DNA from 3 places in the Mesorhizobium sp. LjRoot246 genome. Region 1 is predicted to be linked to each of the others. Evidence: predicted binding sites of a transcription regulator. Region 1 holds the regulator's gene; each other region holds the start of a gene.
The links. Region 1 encodes LexA, which represses DNA repair genes until DNA is damaged. Its sites were predicted from a motif close to TGTTCNNNNTGTGTTCNG; they were not measured.

Region 1 (7,240 bases):
GATGACATCAACGAAGCAATGCGGCGGACCGGCATCTACCACATCATTTCCATTTCCGGACTGCACATGGCGTTGGTCGCAGGAACCATCATGGGTTTGCTGCGCGGCGCCTTCGCCCTGTTTCCGGATTTTTCCGCGCGCCGACCGGTCAAGAAATATGCCGCCGCCGCGGCACTGTTCTCGATTGCCGCCTACCTCGTCATCTCAGGCATCGTCGTCGCCGCCGAGCGTAGCTTCATCATGCTGGCGGTGATGCTGATTGCCGTGCTGTTCGATCGGGCAGCGCTCACCATGCGCAACCTGGCGATCTCGGCGATAGCCGTCATCGTGGTGTCGCCGCATGAGGTGGTCGGCCCGAGTTTCCAGATGTCCTTTGCCGCGACCGCGGCGCTGGTCGGTGCCTATGCCGGCTGGTCGGATCATCGCGCGGGGAAAACGAGACCGCCGCCGCCAAAGCGATCGCTGTCCGGTTTCCTGACGCGAAAATTCCTGCTGGCGGCAGGCGGCCTTTCCATGACTTCCATCATCGCCGGCGGCGCGACGGCGCTGTTTGCCATCTGGCACTTTCAGCGTGTGTCGCCACTCAGCCTGTTCGCCAATCTGGCGATAATGCCGATCGTGACAGTCGTCATGTTTCTGGCCGTTGCCAGCGCGCTGCTGATGCCGTTCGGGTTGGACTGGCCGGCCCTCTATCTGATGGGTAAGGGCCTGACGATGATGATCGCCATATCGGGGTGGATCTCCGAGCGTTCGCCTGTCGATGCGGTCGGATTGATTTCGCAGCAGTCCGTCCTGCTGGTAGCGATCGCCCTGGTCACTGCGACGATGGCGACGACATGGCTGCGGCTCGCAGCCATCCCAGTCGCGCTTGCCGGCCTGTTGACCGTCTCGGACACACGCACGCCCGACGTGCTGATCTCGGAGGACGCCAGGCTGGTGGCGCTGCCAATCGGCGGCGGCGAGCTCGCCGTCAGCCGCGCACGGCCGAACGAATTCACGGTCGACAACTGGAAACGCGCGCTGATATCCGAAACCATCATCGTGCCGGAGGTGTTTGACAAGGGTGACGGACAATTCGAGATCGCGGATGCCACAGAACTGCCGCCGGGATCGCCGTTCTATTGCACCTCGGGCGTTTGTCTGGCCAAGCACCCGTCCGGCGCGATCATTGCCTATATCGAAGACCGGAAAGACACGTGGAAAACCTGCGGCTTCGCAGACCTGATCGTCATCAACGACGCCACCGCGTATGACGCCTGCCACAACCCGCTAGTTCTCGTGGTCACCAAGCGGCAACTGGCTCGCAAAGGCAGTGCCGCGATCTTCTTCGATCGCCAATCGGCAACCACGCCGGCGACGATTAGCTTCGCGGTGGACAGCCCATATCGGCCCTGGCACGCGCAACGCAAATTCTCGCGCGAGGCGAGGGGCCTGCCACCCTTCAAGAAACCCGAGAAGCCAATGGTCAGTCCGCAGACGTCTCAGTAGCGGCGGATCAGGCCGACGAGTTTGCCCTGCACCTTGACCCTGTCCGGCCCGAAAATCCGTGTCTCGTAGGCCGGATTGGCGGCTTCCAGCGCAATCGAGGCACCCTTGCGGCGGAACCGCTTCAGCGTCGCTTCCTCTTCATCCACCAGCGCCACGATGATCTCGCCGGGGCTCGCCGTGTTTGCGTTGCGAATGATGACGGTGTCGCCGTCGAAGATACCGGCCTCGATCATCGAGTCGCCCTTGACTTCCAGCGCATAGTGCTCGCCACCCATGATCATGTCCGGCGGCACCGAGATCGAATGCGTCTGATGCTGGATGGCATCGATCGGCACACCGGCGGCGATGCGGCCCATGACCGGGATCGACACTGCGGAGACCGCGTCGTCGTCATTACCGGGCGAAGGCATCCGCGAAGGCGCCGGCTTGAGCTGCCGGCCCAGACCACCACCCTGACCGAGGCTGCCCTGGATGACGCTTGGCGAAAACTTCTTTGCCGCGTTGAGGCCGGGCGCGATCGAATCCGGCAGCCGCAGCACTTCCAGCGCGCGTGCCCGGTTGGGCAGCCGGCGAATGAAGCCGCGCTCCTCGAGTGCCGTGATCAGCCGGTGAATCCCGGATTTGGAGGCAAGATCGAGCGCCTCCTTCATCTCGTCGAAGGACGGCGGAATGCCGCTCTCCTTCAGGCGTTCATGGATGAACATCAGCAGTTCATGTTGCTTGCGTGTCAGCATGGCGGCCCCCAGGTTGCCTGAAACCAGAATCGAAAAACAAACCCAGAACAAACCCTATCTGTTCCAGTTGTGTTCTGCAACTGTTTAAAGTTTAATGAATTTATTAAGGGGGCCGAAATTATTCGGTGGTGGCCAGCGAGCCGCACGCACGATTGCGCGCCGCCGTACTGCGCTTGCCGGCATTGAAATTATTATGGTTAATAGGCTGTGGCCCTACCCTCATCCCAGGCGTGGCATCAGCCGCTGATGGACCCGCAGCCGGGGCATTTCCCAGCTTTCCCGGCGTTCGCTTGCCGTGAACGAAACGAAGCCAAAATGCCAACCTTGGTTAATTATTGCACCCAGCGCGGCAGCCCGGCGGGGAATGCATTTGCGAGCTAGAAATTCGTCCCTCGGTCATCCGACCAGGAGGTAAGTCGGCGACAACAATCGGCGAGAGGGCTGCGTCAGGTAACGGCCTCCTTGACGGCAAAACGCTGGTCTTGCCATGCATTTGTGCGCAGAATGTCTTCCAGCACTTCAACCGCCAGCCACACATCCTTGTAGCCGACATAGAGCGGCGTAAATCCGAAACGTATGGTCGACGGCGCGCGGAAATCACCGATCACCCCGCGCTCGATCAGCGCCCGCATGATTTGATAGCCATGATCGTGAAGGAACGACACCTGGCTGCCGCGCCTAGTAGCGTCGCGGGTGCTTTCCAGGGTGAGACCATAGGCGCCGCACTTCGCTTCGACGAGCTGGATGAACAGTTCGGTCAGCGCGACGCTCTTCTTTCGCAATTCCGGCATGTCGACGTCGTCCCAGATGGCAAGCGCACCCTTGAGCGCCCGCATCGACAGCACCGGCTGCGTGCCGCACAGAAAGCGGCGAATACCGGTGCCGGCAACATAGCCTCGTTCGAACGCAAAGGGCCGCGCATGGCCCCACCAGCCGGTGAGTGGTTGGCTGATCTCGCCGTGGTGACGCCGCGCGGCGTAGATGAAGGCCGGCGCGCCCGGACCGCCATTGAGGTACTTGTAGGTGCAGCCGATGGCGAAATCGGCCTTTGCATGGTCGAGTTCGACGGGCAGGGCACCCGCGGTATGGCAAAGGTCCCAGATGATCAACGCTCCGGCTGCATGAGCCTTGCGGGTCAGCGCCGCCATGTCGCGCAGTTCACCTGATTTGTAGTTGACGTGATTGACCAGCACCACCGCGACGTTTTCATCGATCAGCTCTTCGATGGTTGGTGCGTCGACGCCGGCAAGGCGCAACAAGACGCCATCTCGGGTCGAGGCCACGCCTTCGGCGATGTACAGGTCGGTAGGAAAACTGTCACCCTCGGCGACGATGGCCGATCGACCGGGCCGCATCTCCAGCGCCGCATGCAGCACCTTGTAGATGTTGGTCGACGTCGTGTCGCAGACCACGGTCTGGCCGGCCGCGGCTCCGATCAGGCGCCCGAGTTGGTCGCCGAGTTCGATCGGCATCTCGAACCATCCGGCTGTATTCCAGGCTCGGATGAGATCGTGGCCCCATTCCTGCGTCGCCGCCTGTTGCAGCTCGCCGAGGACGGCATGCGAGGCCGCTCCCAGTGAATTGCCGTCCAGATAGATCACCCCTTCAGGCAGTATGAAACGATCGCGCATGGCGCGCAGCGGATCCGTGGCATCCATCGCCTCGATTGCAGCGAGATCGGGAATTCCACTCATGGTCAGTCAGTCCTCGGTTGTTCGCAAAGGATTCCCGCCACGAGCGCGTCCTCCTTACTGTGCCTGTCCTATTTCGATATGTCAGAGCCGGGTGCGAACGTTCCACAACTCCGGGAACAGCACGACCTCGAGCATCTTCTTCAGATACGAAGCACCCGACGTGCCGCCGGTGCCGCGTTTCAGGCCGATGATGCGCTCGACCGTGGTGACGTGGTTGAAGCGCCAGCGGCGGAAATAGTCCTCGAAGTCGACCAGTTTCTCAGCCAGTTCGTAGAACATCCAGTAGCGCTGCGGATCGCGATAGATGGTCTGCCAAGCAACCAAGACTGCTTCATTCTCGGCGCGGGTTTCTCGCCAGTCCGTACGCCTGGCATCAGCACCGATGTCGAATCCGTTGCGGGCAAGCAGCAGCAGTGCCTCATCGTAGAGCGAAGGCTCGGCCAGGATCGCCTCCAGCTTCCCGCTGAGGTCCGGCCGGTGCTTGTGCGGCCCGAGCATGGCGAGGTTACGGTTGCCGGCCATGAATTCGATGGCGCGATACTGCCAGGACTGGAAACCCGAGGACTGGCCGAGCGCGTCGCGGAACTCGGTGTATTCGCTGGGCGTCATCGTCCGCAGCACATCCCAGGCATTGTTCAACTGCTCGAAAATGCGTGCGACGCGCGACAGCATCTTGAAGCTCGGCTCAAGCCGGTCGGCGCGGATGGAGCGGATCGCGGCGCCGATCTCATGCAAAGCAAGCTTCATCCACAGTTCCGAGGTCTGGTGCTGGATGATGAACAGCATCTCGTCATGCGCCGACGACAGCGGCGTCTGCGCCTCCAGCACTTTCTCCAGGTGCAGATAGTCGCTGTAGGACATGCGCTCCTTGAACGACATCTGTGCGCCTTCGGACGCCGGATCGTAGGGCTCGCTCAATGGATCTTCTCCTTGCGCAGCCGGAAGCGCTGGATCTTGCCGGTCTGGGTCTTGGGCAGAGCGGCGATGAATTTTACCGATCGCGGATATTTGTAGGGCGCGATCGTCGCTTTGACATGGTCCTGCAGGCGCTTGGTGGTCAATGCGTCAGGCGCCACGCCCTGCACCAGCACGACATGCGCCTCGACGATCTGGCCGCGTTCGGCATCGTCTGCGCCAATGACAGCGCATTCAGCGACGTCCGGATGCGACAGAAGTGCGGCCTCGACCTCGGGGCCGGCAATGTTGTAGCCGGCGCTGACGATCATGTCGTCGGAGCGGGCGGCGAAATGGAAGAAGCCGTCCTCGTCCTGCATGAAGGTGTCGCCGGTGAGGTTCCAGCCGTCGCGCACATATTCCTTCTGCCTGTCATCGGCCAAGTAGCGGCAGCCGGTCGGGCCACGCACCGCCAGCCTGCCGGTCGCACCGCGCGGCAGCTCGCGCATCTCGTCGTCGACGATGCGCGCCTCGTAGCCGCCTACCGGCTTGCCGGTCGACGCGGGCTTCATGTCGCCAAAGCGATTGGAGATGAAGATATGCAGCATCTCGGTGGCACCGATGCCGTCGAGGATCGGCTTGCCGGTCTTTTGCGTCCACTCTTCGAAAACCGGAGCGGGCAAGGTCTCGCCGGCCGAAACGGCGACGCGCAGCGATGACAAATCGGCACCTTCATCCATGGCCTTGAGCATGGCGCGGTAGGCGGTCGGCGCGGTGAAGGAGATCGTCGCTTTGTAGGTCTCGATGATGTGGATCATGTTGGGCGGTGTCGCCTGTTCCAGCAGCGTCGCCGCGGCGCCGAAGCGGAGCGGGAAGATGGCGAGCCCGCCAAGGCCGAAGGTGAAGGCGAGCGGCGGCGAGCCGACGAAGATGTCGTCCGGCGTCACCTCCAGGATTTCGCGGGCATAGGCGTCGGCGATGATCAGGAGGTCGCGGTGAAAATGCATCGTCGCCTTCGGCACGCCGGTCGTGCCCGAGGTGAAGCCGAGCAGGGCGACGTCGTCGCGGCCGGTGTCGACGGCGCGAAACGTCACCGGCTTGTCGAGCGCGGCACGATCGAGTTCGGCATCATGGTTGGCGGTGCCGTCGAAGCCAATAACCTGTTTCAAGAACGCGCTGCCCTTGGCGCAGGCGGTCATCTCGTCCATCAGCCTTGTGTCGCAGAGCGCGACGGTGATTTCAGCCTTGTCGACGATCTTGGCGAGCTCGCCGGCGCGCAGCATCGGCATGGTGTTGACGACCACGGCGCCGATCTTGGTGGCAGCCAGCCAGCAGGCGACCATTGCGGGGTTGTTGGCCGAGCGGATCAGCACCCGGTTGCCCGGCTTGACGCCATAATTCTCGACCAGCGCATGGGCCAGCCTGTTCGTCCAGTCGGACAGTTCCTTGTAGGTGCGGCGGCGGCCATTGCCGATCAGTGCGGTGTGGTCGCCCAGCCCTTTCTCGACCAGCCTGTCGGTCAGTTCGACACCGGCGTTGAGGCGTTCGGGATAGTCGAAGCCATCCAGAAGGAAGTCCGGCCATTGCTCCGGCGGCGGCAGGTGATCGCGCGTGAACGTGTCGATATGCGCTGAAGGCCCAAGCATGTCGCCGCTATCCCGTCTGCTGCCTGACCAGGGCGAGATGCCTGGCCGGTGTGGTGGAAAAGGTGTCCTGTTTCCCAGAGGAGGCTTCGTGCCGCTCAGTCAAACCTTGCTCGACGTTGCCACCCGAATAGGGCGGACATCTGCATGTTTTGGGCAGCACAGCAGACCTCCCATTGTCGGCTGTTCATTGGCGCAGGATCGCACCAGTCGAAATTTGTTTCAAGCCTAAAATGTTTTGCCCTGGAGCATTGACGCATGGTGTGGCGATGACCATTGCTAGCGCATAAGTGATGCCGGTTTGGGGAGGGCGGGATGCTCGAACGTCACATCGTCGATTGGGATGATGCCTATGCCAACGGCGCGAACATCGCCGGCAGTGATCGCTGGCCGGCCGCGTGGGCGGAGCCAGCGCGAGCATTTCGTGACACGCTCTCGGTGGAGGGCCGGGCACGGCTCGACATCGCCTATGGCGACGGGCCGCGCAATCGGCTTGATCTTTTCCTTCCCGATGCCGCACCCAAGGGGCTGGTGGTGGTTGTCCATGGCGGTTACTGGCTGGAGACCGACAAGAGCCTGTGGTCGCACCTCGCCAATGGCGCGGTCGGCAGCGGTTTTGCCGTTGCGATGCCGTCCTACACTCTGTGCCCGGACATACGCCTTGCCGGCATCGTCCGGGAGGTTGGCGCGGCGATCGGCAAGGCGGCGGCAATGGTCGACGGGCCGCTGATGCTGACCGGACATTCGGCTGGCGGTCACCTGGCAACCCGAATGGTGACGACGACCA
Region 2 (7,240 bases), 3.0 Mb from region 1:
GCGGCGATGAAGATTGGCGAAACCGGCTGAGAGATTAATCTCCCCCCTTGAGGGGGAGATGTCCGGCAGGACAGAGGGGGGCGCTGTCCCGCCAGCATAAAGGTTTTGCACCGCTGGTCGCGGAGATGTCGCGTCGCAGGTCCTCGGGTCTCCGCGACGTCGCTTCGCTCCTGCTCCGCCCGTGGATGACGAAAGCGCGTGGGGCCTTGCCTACTGAAAATTCCGGCCCTTGGGCATGACGCTCTCCGCTTCTTCCGACAGCGTTCCTAAATCCTGCCGGATCGGAGCGATTTGTTTGGCGGGGCTGGAGCGATCCGAACGCTCCTCGGCGAGGTCTCTCGGAGAACCGACGCCTGGCAGACTGGCCTCGCTGACCTTCTCCAGAAGCACGGTCAGCCAGGGCGTCAGATCCTCGATCTTCTCGGCGACGATGTGGACCACACCCGATTCCGACTGCAATTTCCCGGTGACCTGAACGAACCGGGCACCCATGACAATGGGCCGGTAACGGTCGAAGGTTCTTTGCCAGAAAATGACATTGGCGACGGCCTTGTCATCCTCCAGCGTCAGGAAGATGGCGTTGCCCTTGCCGGGGCGCTGCCGCACCAGCACGAGGCCGGCTACCGAGACCCGCCTGCCATCGCGCACGAAAGGCAGGTTCGCATTGGGGGTGACGCCGGCGCGGTCGAGCCGCTCGCGCAGGAAGGCGACCGGATGCGCCTTCAGCGACAGGCCGAGCGAGCGGTAGTCGTGGATGACGTGCTCGCCGAGCGGCATTTTGGGCAGCTTCGTCTCGGGCTCCAGTTCGCGCAGGCGAAGCGCCGGCTGGTCGAACAGCGGCAACCTTTCGGCGGCGCTCTTGCCGTCGAGCGCGCGCACCGCCCACAAGGCTTCGCGACGATCAAGGCCAAGCGAACGGAAGGCGTCGGCCTGTGCCAGCCTCTCGATCTCGCCGACATCGAGACCGGAGCGCAGCCAGACATCCCTGACGGAGGCGTAGCCTGAGCCGCGCCGCTCGACGAAAGCCTCCATGCGCTCTTCCGATAGGCCCTTGATCTGCCTGAAGCCGAGCCGCAGCGCGTGATCCGTCTCGATGACGCCGCGCATCTCGGCATGGCGCGCGAGGATGTGGGCCGGATCGAATGGAGCCTTCTCCAGCGTGCAGTCCCAGACCGAGAAATTGACGTCGACGTCACGGATGTCGACGCCATGGTCGCGCGCGTCGCGGACAAGTTGGGCCGGCTGATAAAACCCCATCGGCTGCGAATTCAGGATCGCGGCGCAGAACACGTCGGGATAGAAGGTCTTGAACCAGCAAGAGGCATAGACGAGCAGGGCGAAGGAAGCGGCGTGGCTTTCGGGAAAGCCGTATTCGCCAAAGCCTTCGATCTGCTTGAAGCAGCGCTCGGCGAAGTCCTTCGTGTAGCCTTTGCCGACCATGCCGTCGATCATGCGCTGGCGATAATTGCCGATGGTGCCGGTGCGCTTGAAGGTGGCCATGGCGCGACGCAGTTCATCGGCCTCGCCCGGCCTGAAGCCGCCGGCGACGATGGCGATCTTCATCGCTTGTTCCTGGAACAGCGGCACGCCCAGCGTCTTGCCGAGAATCTCCTTCAGCTCCGGCTTGGGATATTCGGCCTGCTCCTTGCCTTGCCGGCGGCGCAGATAGGGATGGACCATGTCGCCCTGGATCGGACCCGGCCGCACGATCGCCACCTCGATGACGAGATCATAGAAGGTGCGCGGCTGAAGGCGTGGCAGCATCGACATCTGGGCGCGGGATTCGATCTGGAAAACGCCGAGCGTGTCGGCGCGGCAGATCATGTCATAGACACGGGGATCCTCGGGCGGCAGCGTGGCCAGCACATAGGGCCGGCCATATTTATCCCGTGCATCGGGGTAATGATCTTTAAGCAAAGTGAAGGCGCGCTTCAGGCAGGTCAGCATGCCGAGCGCCAGCACATCCACCTTCAGTATCTTCACCGCGTCGAGATCGTCCTTGTCCCATTCGACCATCTTGCGCTCCTCCATCGCCGTCTTGACGATGGGCACGATCTCGTCGAGCCGGTCCCTGGTGATGACGAAGCCGCCGACATGCTGCGACAGATGACGGGGAAAGCCCATGATCTCGTTGGCGCGTTCCATCACATGCCGCGACACCGGATCGCTCCGGTCGAGGCCGCCGGCGCGGGCTTCCTTCTCGCCGAGCTCCGAGGTCGACCAGCCCCAGATGGAACCCGACAATGACCCTCTGACGTCTTCCGACAGGCCCATCGCCTTGGAAACTTCGCGCAACGCCGAGCGGCCGCGATAGCTGATGACGGCGGCGGCCAGCGCGGTGCGCTTGGCGCTATATTTCGTGTAGATGTACTGGATGACGGTTTCGCGCTTTTCATGCTCGAAATCGACGTCGATATCGGGCGGTTCGTTCCTCTCCTCGGAAATGAAGCGCTCGAAAAGCGTGTCGATCCTGTCTGGCCCGACTTCGGTGATGCCGATGCAGAAACAGACGATCGAATTGGCGGCCGAACCGCGCCCCTGGCAGAGAATGTCCTGGCTGCGGGCGAATTTGACGATATCGTAGACGGTGAGAAAATAACGGGCGTAGTTCAAGCGTTCGATCAGAGCCAGCTCCTCCGCGATGCGCTTGGTCACCGAAGCCGGCACACCCGCCGGATAACGCTCGGCCGCTCCTTCCCGCGCCAGCCGTTCCAGCTCGGCCTGCGGCCCGAGGCCCGATTCCGTCGGCTCGTCGGGGTAGTTGTACTGGAGGTCGCTCAGCGAAAAAGTCAGCTCCTGCGCAAACCGCAAGGTCTCGGCCAGCGCCTGCGGATGCCGGCGAAACAGGCGCGCCATCTCCATTGGCGGCTTCAGATGGCGCTCGGCATTGGCCGCCAGCTGCAGCCCGACCTCGGCGACCGGCGTGTTGAGGCGGATCGCGGTCAGCACGTCCTGCAGCGGGCGCCGTTCGGCGGTGTGATAGAGAACGTCGTTGGTCGCCATCAGCGGGATGCCGGCATTCTCGGCAAAAGCCGCCGCCTGTTCGATCCGGAAACGGTCATTGCCGGCATAATCGGGCGAAACGCCAAGCCGCAGGTTCTTGCCGAAACGATCCTTGAGGTCTCGCAGCAAAGTGAGACTGTCTTGCGGCCCCGCCGACAAATCAGGCAGAACCGCCAGCGACATCAGATCCCCCCATTCGAGCAGGTCGCTGCGCTGGAGAAGAGTGGCGCCCTTTTCGTTTTCGTCGCGCAGATTGGCTTGGGTGAGCATGCGGCAGAGATGCCCCCAGCCCTTGCGGTCCTGGGGATAGGCGAGAATGTCAGGGGTGCCGTCGCCGAAAACCAGCCGGCAGCCGGGATGATAGGAAAGCTTTTCGACCTTGGCCTGCTGCCAGGCGCGCACCACGCCAGCCACCGTGTTGCGGTCGGCAAGTCCGATCGCGGAGAAGCCCAGGAGCTTGGCCGCGACCACCAGCTCCTCCGGCTTGGAGGCGCCGCGCAGGAAGGAGAAATTCGACTGGATGCCGAACTCGGCATAGGGAATGACGGTCAGCGCGTTCATGCGAAGACCCCATGCAGGAACCAGCGCGGCGGGACCTGCGAGGCGCCGCCGTAGAGGCCTTGCCGGTAGAGCCAGTAGCGGCGGCCGTCGGCATCCTCGATGCGGAAATAGTCGCGCGTCGATGCCGCCTCGTCGCTTGGCGCTTCCCGCCACCATTCGGCGGCGATGCGTTCCGGCCCTTCGGCCCGTGTGACGCGGTAGAGCGCGCGCCGCCAGCGGAAGTTCAGCGGCGGCCCTTCCGGCATTTCGGTCGCCGGCACATCAATGGGTTCGGGCGAGCGGAACAGCCGGATCGGCCGTTCCGGTGGAAAAATGGTTTTTGGCGCCTGCAGCCTGTCCGGCTTCTTCGGCGGCGTGGTGCGGCGCGGCGCCTCGGTGAAGGGGATGGTGGCGACGGCACGTTCCGGCAGATGGCTTTCGACCGTAACCGGCTGCAGCACCGCGCCCTCGCCGAGCCGGGCGCGGATGCGGTCGGCGAACAGTGCGATATCGGCGCCGTCGTCGATCGTTTCACCAGTCAGATCAGCTTGCTGCATGTCGAAGGTGGCTGCCGCCAGCACCGAGAGCCGCACCAGATCGAAACCATAGCCGGCATCGATATCCTGTTCGAGCGCGGCCAGCCTTTCATGGAACAGTTTCTGGATCAGCATGGGTTCGCGCATCGGCCGCGAGGTGCCGAGTGCGATGCGGCTGACGGCGCCGTCGACGCGGAAGAGCAGCAGCGCCAGCGTCCTGGCGCCCTCGCCGCGGCGCTCGAGATCGGCCTTCAAGGTCGCCGCCAGCATGCCCACCAGCCTTTCGATGTCCTCGGTCAGGGTGATGGGCTCGGCGAGGTGGCGTTCGACCGAAAGCGGCGCGATGGGAAGGCGCGGCGACACCGCCTCGTCGAGCCGGCCAAGCGCCTGGTCGAGGCGCAGCAGCAGCAGGGCGCCGAAACGGCGGGCGAGCGGCGCGCGCGGTGCGGCCATGACGGCGCCCGCCGTGCGCAGGCCGACGCTTTCCAGGCTGGTGCGGGTCGCCGGCTCGATGCGCAGTGCGGCGAGCGGCAGGGGGGCCAGCAGCGCTTCCTCCTCGCCGCCCTCGACGATGCGGTCGCCGCAAAAGCGTGCCGCCGCCCAGGCCGCGCCCGGCGTCGCGGCAAGCCCGGCGCGAACATCGAAACCCTGGTGGAAGAAGCGCGACAGGATGTCATCGAACATGGCGCGTTCGCCGCCGAACAGATGGGTGCAGCCGGTGACGTCGAGAAACAGGCCGTCCGCCCCGTCCAGCGCCACCAGCGGGGTGTAGCGATCGCACCAGTCGGCAAGGCCTTCGAGCAGGCGGCGGTCGGCCTCCGGATCGGCCTCGACGATGTCGATCGACGGATGCATGGCGCGCGCGTCGGCAATGCCCATGTCGCGCTTCAAGTGCAGCGCCTCAGCCCGCTCGTCGAGGGCTGAGATGCGCTGCGCGTTGCGGTCGTGATGGCTGATCACGAGCGGTGGGTAAGATGGGTGATCCGACGGCCGGGAACGCCAGGACCGCCCCAGCCGCTGCCGCAGGATCCTTTCCACCGCCAGATAGGGAAACCACAGAGACAGGATTCTTTGCCCGTTCTTTCCGTCTCCCCTCTCCCCTTCTTTCGTCGCCCGCTCTTTCGTCGAATGCGCGTTCATCGGGGTTCCACTCCAGTGTGAATTGTCCAGGCAAGGCCGTGCGGCTCTTGCCGATGGTGAGGGTGAAGGCCGGGCGGCCGATCGAGCCGGCAAGCGGTCCGGCGATGGTGTCGCGCGGCACCGCCGGCGCCGACGCGACAATCAGGCGAACAGGTGCGGCCGTCGGTTCGGGCTCGGCCGCCTGCCGCAGCAGGAACACCGGCCGGCCGCCCGCTTGCGCCCTTGCATGCAGGCGACGTGTCGCGGTCAGGTCCAGCCGCTGCGGATTGCCGCGAATTTCCAGGATAACGGCGGCGAGCGCCGTCATCCGGGCCGCCTCCTCGGCGACCCACAGCGCATCGACAAGCTTTGGCGCCTCGGAAAACAGCAATTGCTCCGGCTCGATGCCGAACGCGGCATGAAGCCCCCTGGCATAGGGAAAGCCGGCCTCGCGGAAAATCTCCGATGTGCCGATCCACAGCACCGGCAACCCCGGCGTTTGCTTGAGGATCAGGCTGATGAGCGACAAAGCGAAGCCGGCGACGGCCCCGGCATCGCGGGTTTCCGTGCCATGGATTTCGCTCAAGGCTGCCTTCGGCAGACCGCCGCTCAGGGCGGCATCGAGGCGCTCGACGCCGATGGGCAGGAAAGCATCCGGCAACGCCGCCGCAATGCCGCGCCGGACGATTGTGATATCGGTGCCGACATCAGCGTCAAGGGGCGCGGCTGCCGGCGCAGCCAAGCGCTCGGGCAGCGTTCCCTCGATTTTCGCGATCTGGCGGCGCAGGGCAAAAACAGTCTCCCGCGCCACGGCGGTCATCGCCATGACGGTCAGCTTCCACTCACAATTGTTCCTGTTATGTTCCTATAGATTCCAGAGGGGACCGGAAGAGTCAAGCGGAGTCATGGGGAATTTATTCCTCTCCGTCTGGATGATGCAGATGCATCAGCCCGTTCATTTGCCGATTCCGGCACGAAAGCCTATATGCCGGGATCAAAGGACAAAGCATGGCCCGCATCTACAAGACCCGCACCTGGCACGACGAACTTTCGCCGTCGATGGACGAAATGGAGTTCCTGGCGTTGGAGGCCTATGCGCATTTGCCAGAGGATTTTCGCAAGCTAACCGGCGAGATCGTTATCCAGATCGCCGAGTTCCCGACCGATGAGATCATGGACGATCTGTCGCTGGAAACGCCGTTCGACCTGCTCGGCCTGTTCGAGGGGCGCGGCATTGCCGAGCGCTGGAACCCGCAGACCGGCGAAGGCCCGAACCGCATCACGCTCTACCGCCGCGCCATACTCGACTACTGGGCCGAGAACGAAGAGACGCTGGGCGACATCGTCACCCACGTGCTGATCCACGAGATCGGCCACCATTTCGGCCTGTCCGACGATGATATGGAAAAGATCGAAGAGGCGGCGGAGTAGCACTCAGATGACGGAAGCAGAATTTGCCGACCTGATCGATTGCAATTGGCCATACCACGACATTTCACAAAGCCGGGAACTGATCGCAACCGCCATCGGGATTTCGCCGAATGCCGCTTTCCTCGCACTTAGTGAGCTTTGCCATCTGCCCGCAAGTGCTGCCGTCGAACCGGCCACTCTCGTTGCCCTGGTCGATTTCTGGCTATCCGAATTCGACCACCCGATGGCACCTATGGCAGCTGAATGCGCGATCTCCATGATTGAACGCAAGCGGTTGCCGGTTCCTGAAATCCTTACGAGAATGGATTCCGTCTCCGGCTATCCCGGTCTCCTTGCAGCGCTATCGATCCTCTATTTCAGTTGCGATGATGTCGAGGGCCGCGCAGACGCACGGTTCAACGAAATCAGAGCCGCCTGGGAAAATCTGGCGTAGCCGGTTAGCTGCTCGACCAAGCGCGGTCCTTATTCCTGACCGTCGATATCCTTGACCACGGCCTGCCGCAGCAGCGCGGCTTTCTTGTCGCTGGCATAAGGTCGGCGAGCCGATCACGCGCGGCCGGTGGTGGCGGTCACCGCCTTGCTTAATTATACAGGTTTTGATATAAGACGGG
Region 3 (7,240 bases), 3.2 Mb from region 1:
ATGATATCATTGATATCAAAATAAGCCAGTATCGTCAATCGGAGGTTTGTTAACCAGGGCTATGAACTCGGGTTAACGGGTTCCTTCGGAGCCTTCGCCAGTGCGTAGGCTGATGGAGCACCAAACGAAAAACCCGCCTGTACGGCGGGTCGCTGGCGCAAATCAGCACCATGGCCGAATATGTACCTTAGGTAAGGTCACGAAGTCAAGAAAAAATTCCTATTGTGACGGAGAGCCGTGCAGCACCGGCAGAACAATGCCTATCCCACCAGCTTGCCCGGCGCCTTGTCTTTGGCGAGTTTCTTGAATTTCTTCACCACCATGTCGCGCTTCAGCTTCGAGATGTGGTCGATGAACAGCACGCCATTAAGGTGGTCGATTTCATGCTGCAGGCAGGTCGCCATCAGGCCCTCGGCCTCCAGTTCCTGCAACTTGCCGTCACGGTCGAGATATTTGACCCGCACGGCGGCCGGACGTTCGACCTCGGCGTAATAGTCCGGGATCGACAGGCAGCCTTCCTCGTAGACGGAGCGCGCATCGGCGCTCTCCAGGATTTCCGGGTTGATGAAGACATGTGGCGCCGGCTCCTCGTCTTCCTTGGCCAGGTCGATCACCAGCATACGCAGCGGCTCGCCGATCTGGATTGCCGCCAGCCCGATGCCGGGCGCGTCATACATGGTCGCCAGCATGTCGTCGGCTAATCTGCGCAAAGGCGCGTCGACACGCTCCACGGGCTTCGAAACCTGGCGCAAGATGGGATCGGGAAGGATGATGAGCGGCTTGATCGACATGGCGTTCCACCTAAGACCTCCAGCGAAACGCGTCAACCGGTGGGCTTAAGCCTCGTTCACGTTTTGATCTGTGCTATCAGGGCGAATCGTCTATGCTGTGCACATGAATGATCTGAGCACTATCCTTTCCGAACCCGTCGCCCGGCTTGGCGCCACCACGATCACGCTCGGCCATGCGCTGGCCTTCGGTGCCTTGCTGTTTCTCGGCCTGTTCGGGGCGCTGGTCATCGCGCTGTGGCGGTCGGCAAAAGCGCGCGCTGTCGCCGCAGCCGAAGCCGCCGACCATGCTCGCGATGCCGAGGCCCGGATGGCCGGCATTTTGCAATCGCAGGCCGAGATGCAGGGCCGCATGGGTGCCATCGCCGAGGTGTTCGGCGCACGGCAGGCCGAGCTAACGCAGTCGATCGGCCTGCGCCTCGACGCCATGACCGGCCGCCTCGGCCAGACCATGACCGAGCAGACGAAATCCACGCATGAAAGCCTGGCCAAATTGCAGGAGCGGCTGGCCATCATCGATGTCGCTCAGGGCAACATCCAGTCGCTCGCCGGCCAGGTCGTGCAGCTGCAGGCGATCCTCTCCAACAAGCAGACGCGCGGTGCCTTCGGCCAATCGCGCATGGAGGCGATCGTCGCCGACGGCCTGCCGCACGGCGCCTACGAATTTCAGGCGACGCTGTCGAACGGCAGCCGGCCCGACTGCCTGGTGAAGATGCCGAACGGCGCACCGTCACTTGCCATCGATGCCAAATTCCCGCTGGAAGCCTGGAATGCCATCCGTGCCGCCGATGGCGCCGACCTGCAGAAGGCAGCCTCGCAGGCCTTCCGCCGCGACATCGAGATCCACGTCCGCGATATCTCGGAAAAATACCTGATCCAGGGCGAGACCCAGGACACCGCGTTCATGTTCGTGCCGTCGGAATCGGTGTTCGCCGAGATCCACGAGAATTTCGAGGCGATCGTCCACAAGGCACATCGCGCACGCGTCGTCATCGTCTCGCCGTCGCTGCTGATGCTGTCGATCCAGGTTATCCAGGCGATCCTCAAGGACGCCCGCATGCGCGAACAGGCACACCTGATCCAGGGCGAGGTCATCCGGCTGATGGAGGATGTCGCGCGTGTCGACGAGCGGGTGCGCAAGCTGCAGGTCCATTTCGGCCAATCGGCCAAGGACATCGACGATATCCTGGTTTCGACGTCGAAGGTAACCAAGCGCGGCCAGAAGATCGAGGCGCTGGAGTTCGGTGCGCAGCCTGATGGCGATGCCGGCGCGGACGCCGCGTCACGGCCTCCCGCTGGCCCGCGCGCCGCCGATTCGAAAACCGGGCAGCTCAGGCTGAGGGTTGTCGAAGGCGACGACTGAGCCGCAGCAGCAGCGCTACTGCTCCTCCACGGTCGTCATGCCCTGAAACTCCGGCAGCCAGGGCAGCGCCGAGCGGTGCCAGTATTGCGTCCGGGGAACCAGCTCGTCGCGTTGCCGCGCCGTGCCGACCCGGATGCCATAGACCTTCGGCCCGTCGTCAACCGATGTGGCGTACAGATGCGAGCCGCACTCGCCGCAAAAGCCCTGCGCGCGCTTGGCGCCGCTGGACCCGGTCTTGACGTAGACTTTTGGCGTGCCCCTGGTGATCTTGTACTTTTCCTCAGGCACCCGCACCGACACACGAAAAGCCGTGCCGGTCAGTTTCTGGCAGTCGGTGCAGTGGCAGATCGAGGTCTTTTCAGGCTCGACCTCCGCCTCGTAGGTGATGGCGCCACAATGGCAGCCGCCGTCGATTTTCATCTTCGTTCCTCCAAAGTCGCCTTAATCTTAGCTCCGCAAGGCCGTGGGGCAATGGCGCAGCGCTAGTCCAGAGCCGGATCGGATGCGGTCTCGATCAGCTTGCGCCGCTTCTCCCAGGTGCCTGACGTCTGCGGCTTGACGAACAGCCGTGTGATCTCCGGCATCTCCTCTTTCAGCTTCGCCTCCAGGCGCTCGACGCAAGCCTCGATCTCCGGCGCCGTCAGATGATCCTCGAACTCGATGCTCAGGCCGGCGACGATTTCCGTCGGCCCCATATGGACGGTCAGGACACCGTTCGCGCGCTGCACCGCCGGATCGTGCTGGGCGATCGCCAGCACCTGTCTTTGAACCTCGGGCGACGCCGGCTCGCCGATCAGCAGGCCCTTGCTTTCGCGGGCCAGGAAGGCCGCCGTCGCACCAAGGATCAGCCCGATGCCGATCGAGGCTGCGCCGTCGAGCTCCGGCATCTCCAGCAGTTCCGACGCCAGGATGCCGGCAAAGGCGACGATCAGGCCGAGCAGAGCCGCACTATCCTCGAACAGCACGGTGTAGACACTCGGATCCTTGCTCGATTGCACGGCCCGCAGCCAGCCCTGCTTTCCCTTCTCACGGCGGAACTCCTTCAGCGCCACCAGCCAGGAGCTGCCTTCGAACAGGAAGGAAAGGGCCAGAACGATGTAGGTCACCTCAGCGTTGGCGACCGGTTCCGGCGCCATGATGTGAATCACACCTTCGTAGAATGATACTCCGGCGCCCACGGCGAAGACCAGAAGTGCGACGATGAAGCTCCAGAAATAGAGTTCGCGGCCGTAACCGAGCGGATGCGTCCGATCGGGAGGGCGCGCTGCACGGCGCATGCCGTAGAGCAGCAGGCCGCCATTGCCGGTATCGACCAGCGAGTGCACGCCTTCCGACAGCATCGCCGAACTGCCGGTGAAGAAGGCGGCGGCGAATTTTGTCAGCGCGATGGCTAGATTGCCGGCGAGTGCCGCGTAGATGACTTTCTTTGAGCCGCCGTGCCCGGCCATGCTGTGTTCCCTTCAAGGCAGGCAGTCTAGCGGGCTCTACGGGCATGACAACGCGCGAACCGCCCGGGCGTTCAAGACGGCGGTCGTTAAACAGGTTGCTTGTCAAAAGCCGGCGGGCAGAGGACGGCGGCTAGTCGACCATCTCGCTGGTCCAAACCTTGAAGCCAGCAAGCGTGCCCGGTCCGAAAATATGGGTCAGCGGCACATCAGCCGCGTCGCGGCCGGAGGCGATCAGGATGCGGCCGATGCGCGGCGCATTGTTGCGCGGGTCGAATGCGTGCCAGCGGCCGCCGAGATAGACCTCGATCCAGGCGCAGAAATCCATACTTGCCCACGGCTTAGGCATGCCGATGTCGCTGATGTAGCCGGTGCAATAGCGCGTCGGGATGTTGAGCGCCCGGCAGAAGGCGACGGCGAGATGCGCGTAGTCACGGCACACGCCGCTCTGTTCCCGGTAGGCCTCCGCGGCGGTCCGCGTCGGCCGCGCATTGCCGTAGTTGAAGACGATGTGGTTGTGGACGAAGTCGCACACCGCCTGCACGCGCGGAATGCCCAGCGGTGTATGCCCAAATAGCCGCCACGCCTCATCAGCGAGAAGGTCGCTCTCGCAAAAACGGCTGGGCAGCAGGAACAGCAGCGTGTCCGCCGGCAAGTCGCGCACCTCGTGCTGCCAGGCCATCAGGTCGCCCATCTCGAAGGTGCCAGAGTCGCGGATCACGGCGTCCGTGCCGAAGGTGAACCGCCCGGGCGGCGCGACGAACCGATTGCACCAATTGCCGAAGCTGTCGCGATAGCTTTCGATCGGCACCGGCGGGTTGGAGATCAGGAAATCCGGCCGCTCGAGATCGGAGGCACGGGAATAGTGAACATTCAGCATCGCGATGAGCGGCGTTTCCTGCGGAAAATCGAAGCTCATCTCGCAGCCGATGTGGATTCGCATTGTCGTCCTGACCGGCCCTGCCTGACGATCACCCGGCGAAGGCACGGGTTGATGCTGCAGTGCGAAAATGACCATGGCACGGACCGCCAGGGTTTACGAGCAAATTAGAGCAATTCCAGAAAAAGTGTGAAGCGGTTTTCCGTCCGGAATTGCGTCAAAACAAAGAGTTAGAGCAATTCACTGTTTCCACGAAACGGTGAATTGCTCTAGAAACCGGTTGAAAGCGATCCGCTGGCGGCGGCGGCAGTCGCTAGCCCCTTGCAGTCGGGCGTTTCTCTTGTTTCACTTGGCTTCCCGCAATCGGAGGAACGAATCATGGCTAAAGGTGCGATGAAGGCAGGCAAGGAGGCCCGCAAGCCGAAGAAGGATGCCAAGAAGCCCGCCCCGGCTCCCGCGCTGAAGGCGCCGCCGGTCAAGGCGATGAAGCTCAAGGACAAGTAGGTCCGGCCATCCACTTCGGAATAGGATTACGGCCGGCAACACTGTTGCCGGCCGCTGTTGATCGAGCGCCCGAAATTCCTATATTGGCGTGGCGGGGACGACCTCGCGCTTCCCCAAAATTCCCGACGGGACGACCCGCCATTGTTTGATTGAGCATCGGCCTCCGATTTTCACTTTCGGTCCGATGCTCTGATGGAGCGTTGTCGATGTCGTGGATTCTTCTGTTTTTTGCCGGCCTGTTCGAGATCGGCTGGGCAATCGGCCTCAAATACACCGATGGCTTCTCGAAGCTGGTGCCGACGGTGCTGACCGTTGCCTCGATGGTCGTCAGCCTTGCTCTGCTCGGCCTGGCGCTGAAGGCGTTGCCCGTCGGTACCGCCTATGCGGTATGGACCGGTATCGGCACCGTCGGGACGGCACTGCTCGGAATCTGGCTGCTCGGCGAGCCAGCCACCGCGATCAGGCTGGTCTGCATCGCGCTCATCGTCTGCGGCATCATGGGGCTGAAGTTCGCCGCCTGATCATAGCGCTTTAGGTTCTTGTTTTTATGCATGTCGTCCTCCCAAAACCGGGACCACTTTTGGGCGACATGCATGGGACAAACACAATCAGGGCCGCTGCGAGGCGACCCTGATCTCGAAGCAGATTGCTTCGGTAGCTTGGAGGCTAGCGGGCGGAAAAGCCCGGAGGCGTCCTGCCGGTGCGCTGCTTGCGTGCCGCATAACGCGCGTCACGCTTGGCCTTGCGTTCGGCTTCGTCGGCCAGAAAACGAGCGATGCGCTCGTTCTCTTCGGATTCCCGAATCTTGGCCTCAGCCTGCGCAGCTTCCTCCGCGGCGATACGTGCCGCCTCGGCTGCTGCCTCGCGCTCGGCCTTCTCGACCGCTTCGCGTGCCAGCTTTTCCTGCTTCAGCCGGGCCTTTTCGGCCTCACGAATTTCGCGAGCCGCGAGGATCGCCTTGCGTTCGGCCTGCCGTGCCAGCACTGCGGGATCATCCGCCGCCGGCTTTGCCTTGAAGCGCTCGAGGAGCGCCTTCTTTGCCTCGTTTGCGGCGTTGCGCCGCTCGAAAACGTCTTTTTCCCTGTAGATAGCCAAGTCCACTTCCCTGAAGTCAATTCGCGACGCTTACATACGCGCGAAAACCGAGAGTTCAAGCGCCAAAACGGCATGGCAGCCATGAAATTGTCGGCTGTTGCAGCCGGGAGACGCCTTTTCGGCCGAAATCCGACATGCACTGTTCACCGTCCGCCCCACTGGCGGGGTGACAAACGCATCGCTACGTCTAGCGACAAAACCCAACACCAGGATGACATCAGATGGAACTCGGTCTCTACACATTCGCCGACGTCAGTCCACAGCCGGGTCCCGGCGCCATCGGCCCGCATGAGCGGCTGCGCAACCTGATCGAGGAGGTCGAACTGGCCGACCAGGTTGGCCTGGACGTCTTCGGGCTTGGCGAGCATCATCGGCCTGATTATGCCGCCTCGGCACCGGTCGTGGCCCTGGCCGCCGCCGCCGAGCGCTCGAAGCGCATCAAACTGACAAGCGCCGTCACCGTTCTGTCTTCCGACGACCCGGTGCGCGTCTTCCAGCAATTCGCCACGCTTGACCTTCTGTCGGGCGGCCGCGCCGAGATCATGGCCGGGCGCGGCTCGTTCATCGAATCCTTCCCGCTGTTCGGCTACAACCTCGAGGACTATGACGAGCTCTTCGCCGAAAAGCTCGACCTGCTACTCGCCATCCGCGATAGCGTGAAAGTCACCTGGTCCGGCAATCTGCGCGCATCGATCAATGATCGCGGCGTCTATCCCAGGCCGTTCCAGGACAGGCTGCCGGTCTGGATCGCCATTGGTGGCACGCCGCAGTCTGCCGCCCGCGCCGGCGCGCTCGGCCTGCCGCTGGCGCTCGCCATCATCGGCGGCGAGCCGGCGCGCTTCGCGCCGCTGTTCGATCTCTACCGTGAGGCCGCCAAGCGCGCCGGCAGCAATCCGGCGGGCCTTGCCACCAGCATCAACGTGCACGGCTTCATCGCCGAAACGACCGAGCAGGCGGCCGACGATTTTTACGGCCCGCAGGCGGAGGTGATGAACCGCATCGGCCGCGAGCGCGGCTGGGGTCCGACGTCGCGGGCGCATTTCGACCAGTCACGCGGCCCCAACGGCGCCTTGTTCGTCGGCAGTCCCGAGCAGGTCGCCGAAAAAATCGTCGCCCAGCACAAGATCTTCAACAACGACCGCTTCCTGCTGCAGATGGCGATCGG

Region 2: a site for LexA is predicted at 6,048-6,065, ahead of ACSQ3L_RS04680 (ImuA family protein). Genes of this name have one in related genera too.
Region 3: a site for LexA is predicted at 845-862, ahead of ACSQ3L_RS03595 (DNA recombination protein RmuC). Genes of this name have one in related genera too.

What each region holds. Positions count from the first base shown of each region.
Region 1 is NZ_CAXUSN020000001.1:4,007,053-4,014,292, forward strand. It holds gene ACSQ3L_RS19405 (ComEC/Rec2 family competence protein) at 1-1,488, shown strand, start outside; gene lexA (transcriptional repressor LexA) at 1,482-2,222, opposite strand; gene kynU (kynureninase) at 2,669-3,916, opposite strand; gene kynA (tryptophan 2,3-dioxygenase) at 3,998-4,834, opposite strand; gene ACSQ3L_RS19425 (AMP-binding protein) at 4,831-6,456, opposite strand; gene ACSQ3L_RS19430 (alpha/beta hydrolase) at 6,769-7,240, shown strand, end outside.
Region 2 is NZ_CAXUSN020000001.1:1,011,605-1,018,844, forward strand. It holds gene ACSQ3L_RS04670 (error-prone DNA polymerase) at 211-3,564, opposite strand; gene ACSQ3L_RS04675 (DUF6504 family protein) at 3,561-5,039, opposite strand; gene ACSQ3L_RS04680 (ImuA family protein) at 4,981-6,024, opposite strand; gene ACSQ3L_RS04685 (metallopeptidase family protein) at 6,207-6,629, shown strand; gene ACSQ3L_RS04690 (hypothetical protein) at 6,637-7,062, shown strand.
Region 3 is NZ_CAXUSN020000001.1:782,849-790,088, forward strand. It holds gene def (peptide deformylase) at 261-791, opposite strand; gene ACSQ3L_RS03595 (DNA recombination protein RmuC) at 895-2,151, shown strand; gene ACSQ3L_RS03600 (GFA family protein) at 2,167-2,571, opposite strand; gene ACSQ3L_RS03605 (cation diffusion facilitator family transporter) at 2,634-3,599, opposite strand; gene ACSQ3L_RS03610 (transglutaminase-like domain-containing protein) at 3,730-4,539, opposite strand; gene ACSQ3L_RS03615 (hypothetical protein) at 4,855-4,980, shown strand; gene sugE (quaternary ammonium compound efflux SMR transporter SugE) at 5,187-5,501, shown strand; gene ACSQ3L_RS03625 (DUF6481 family protein) at 5,647-6,075, opposite strand; gene ACSQ3L_RS03630 (LLM class flavin-dependent oxidoreductase) at 6,297-7,240, shown strand, end outside.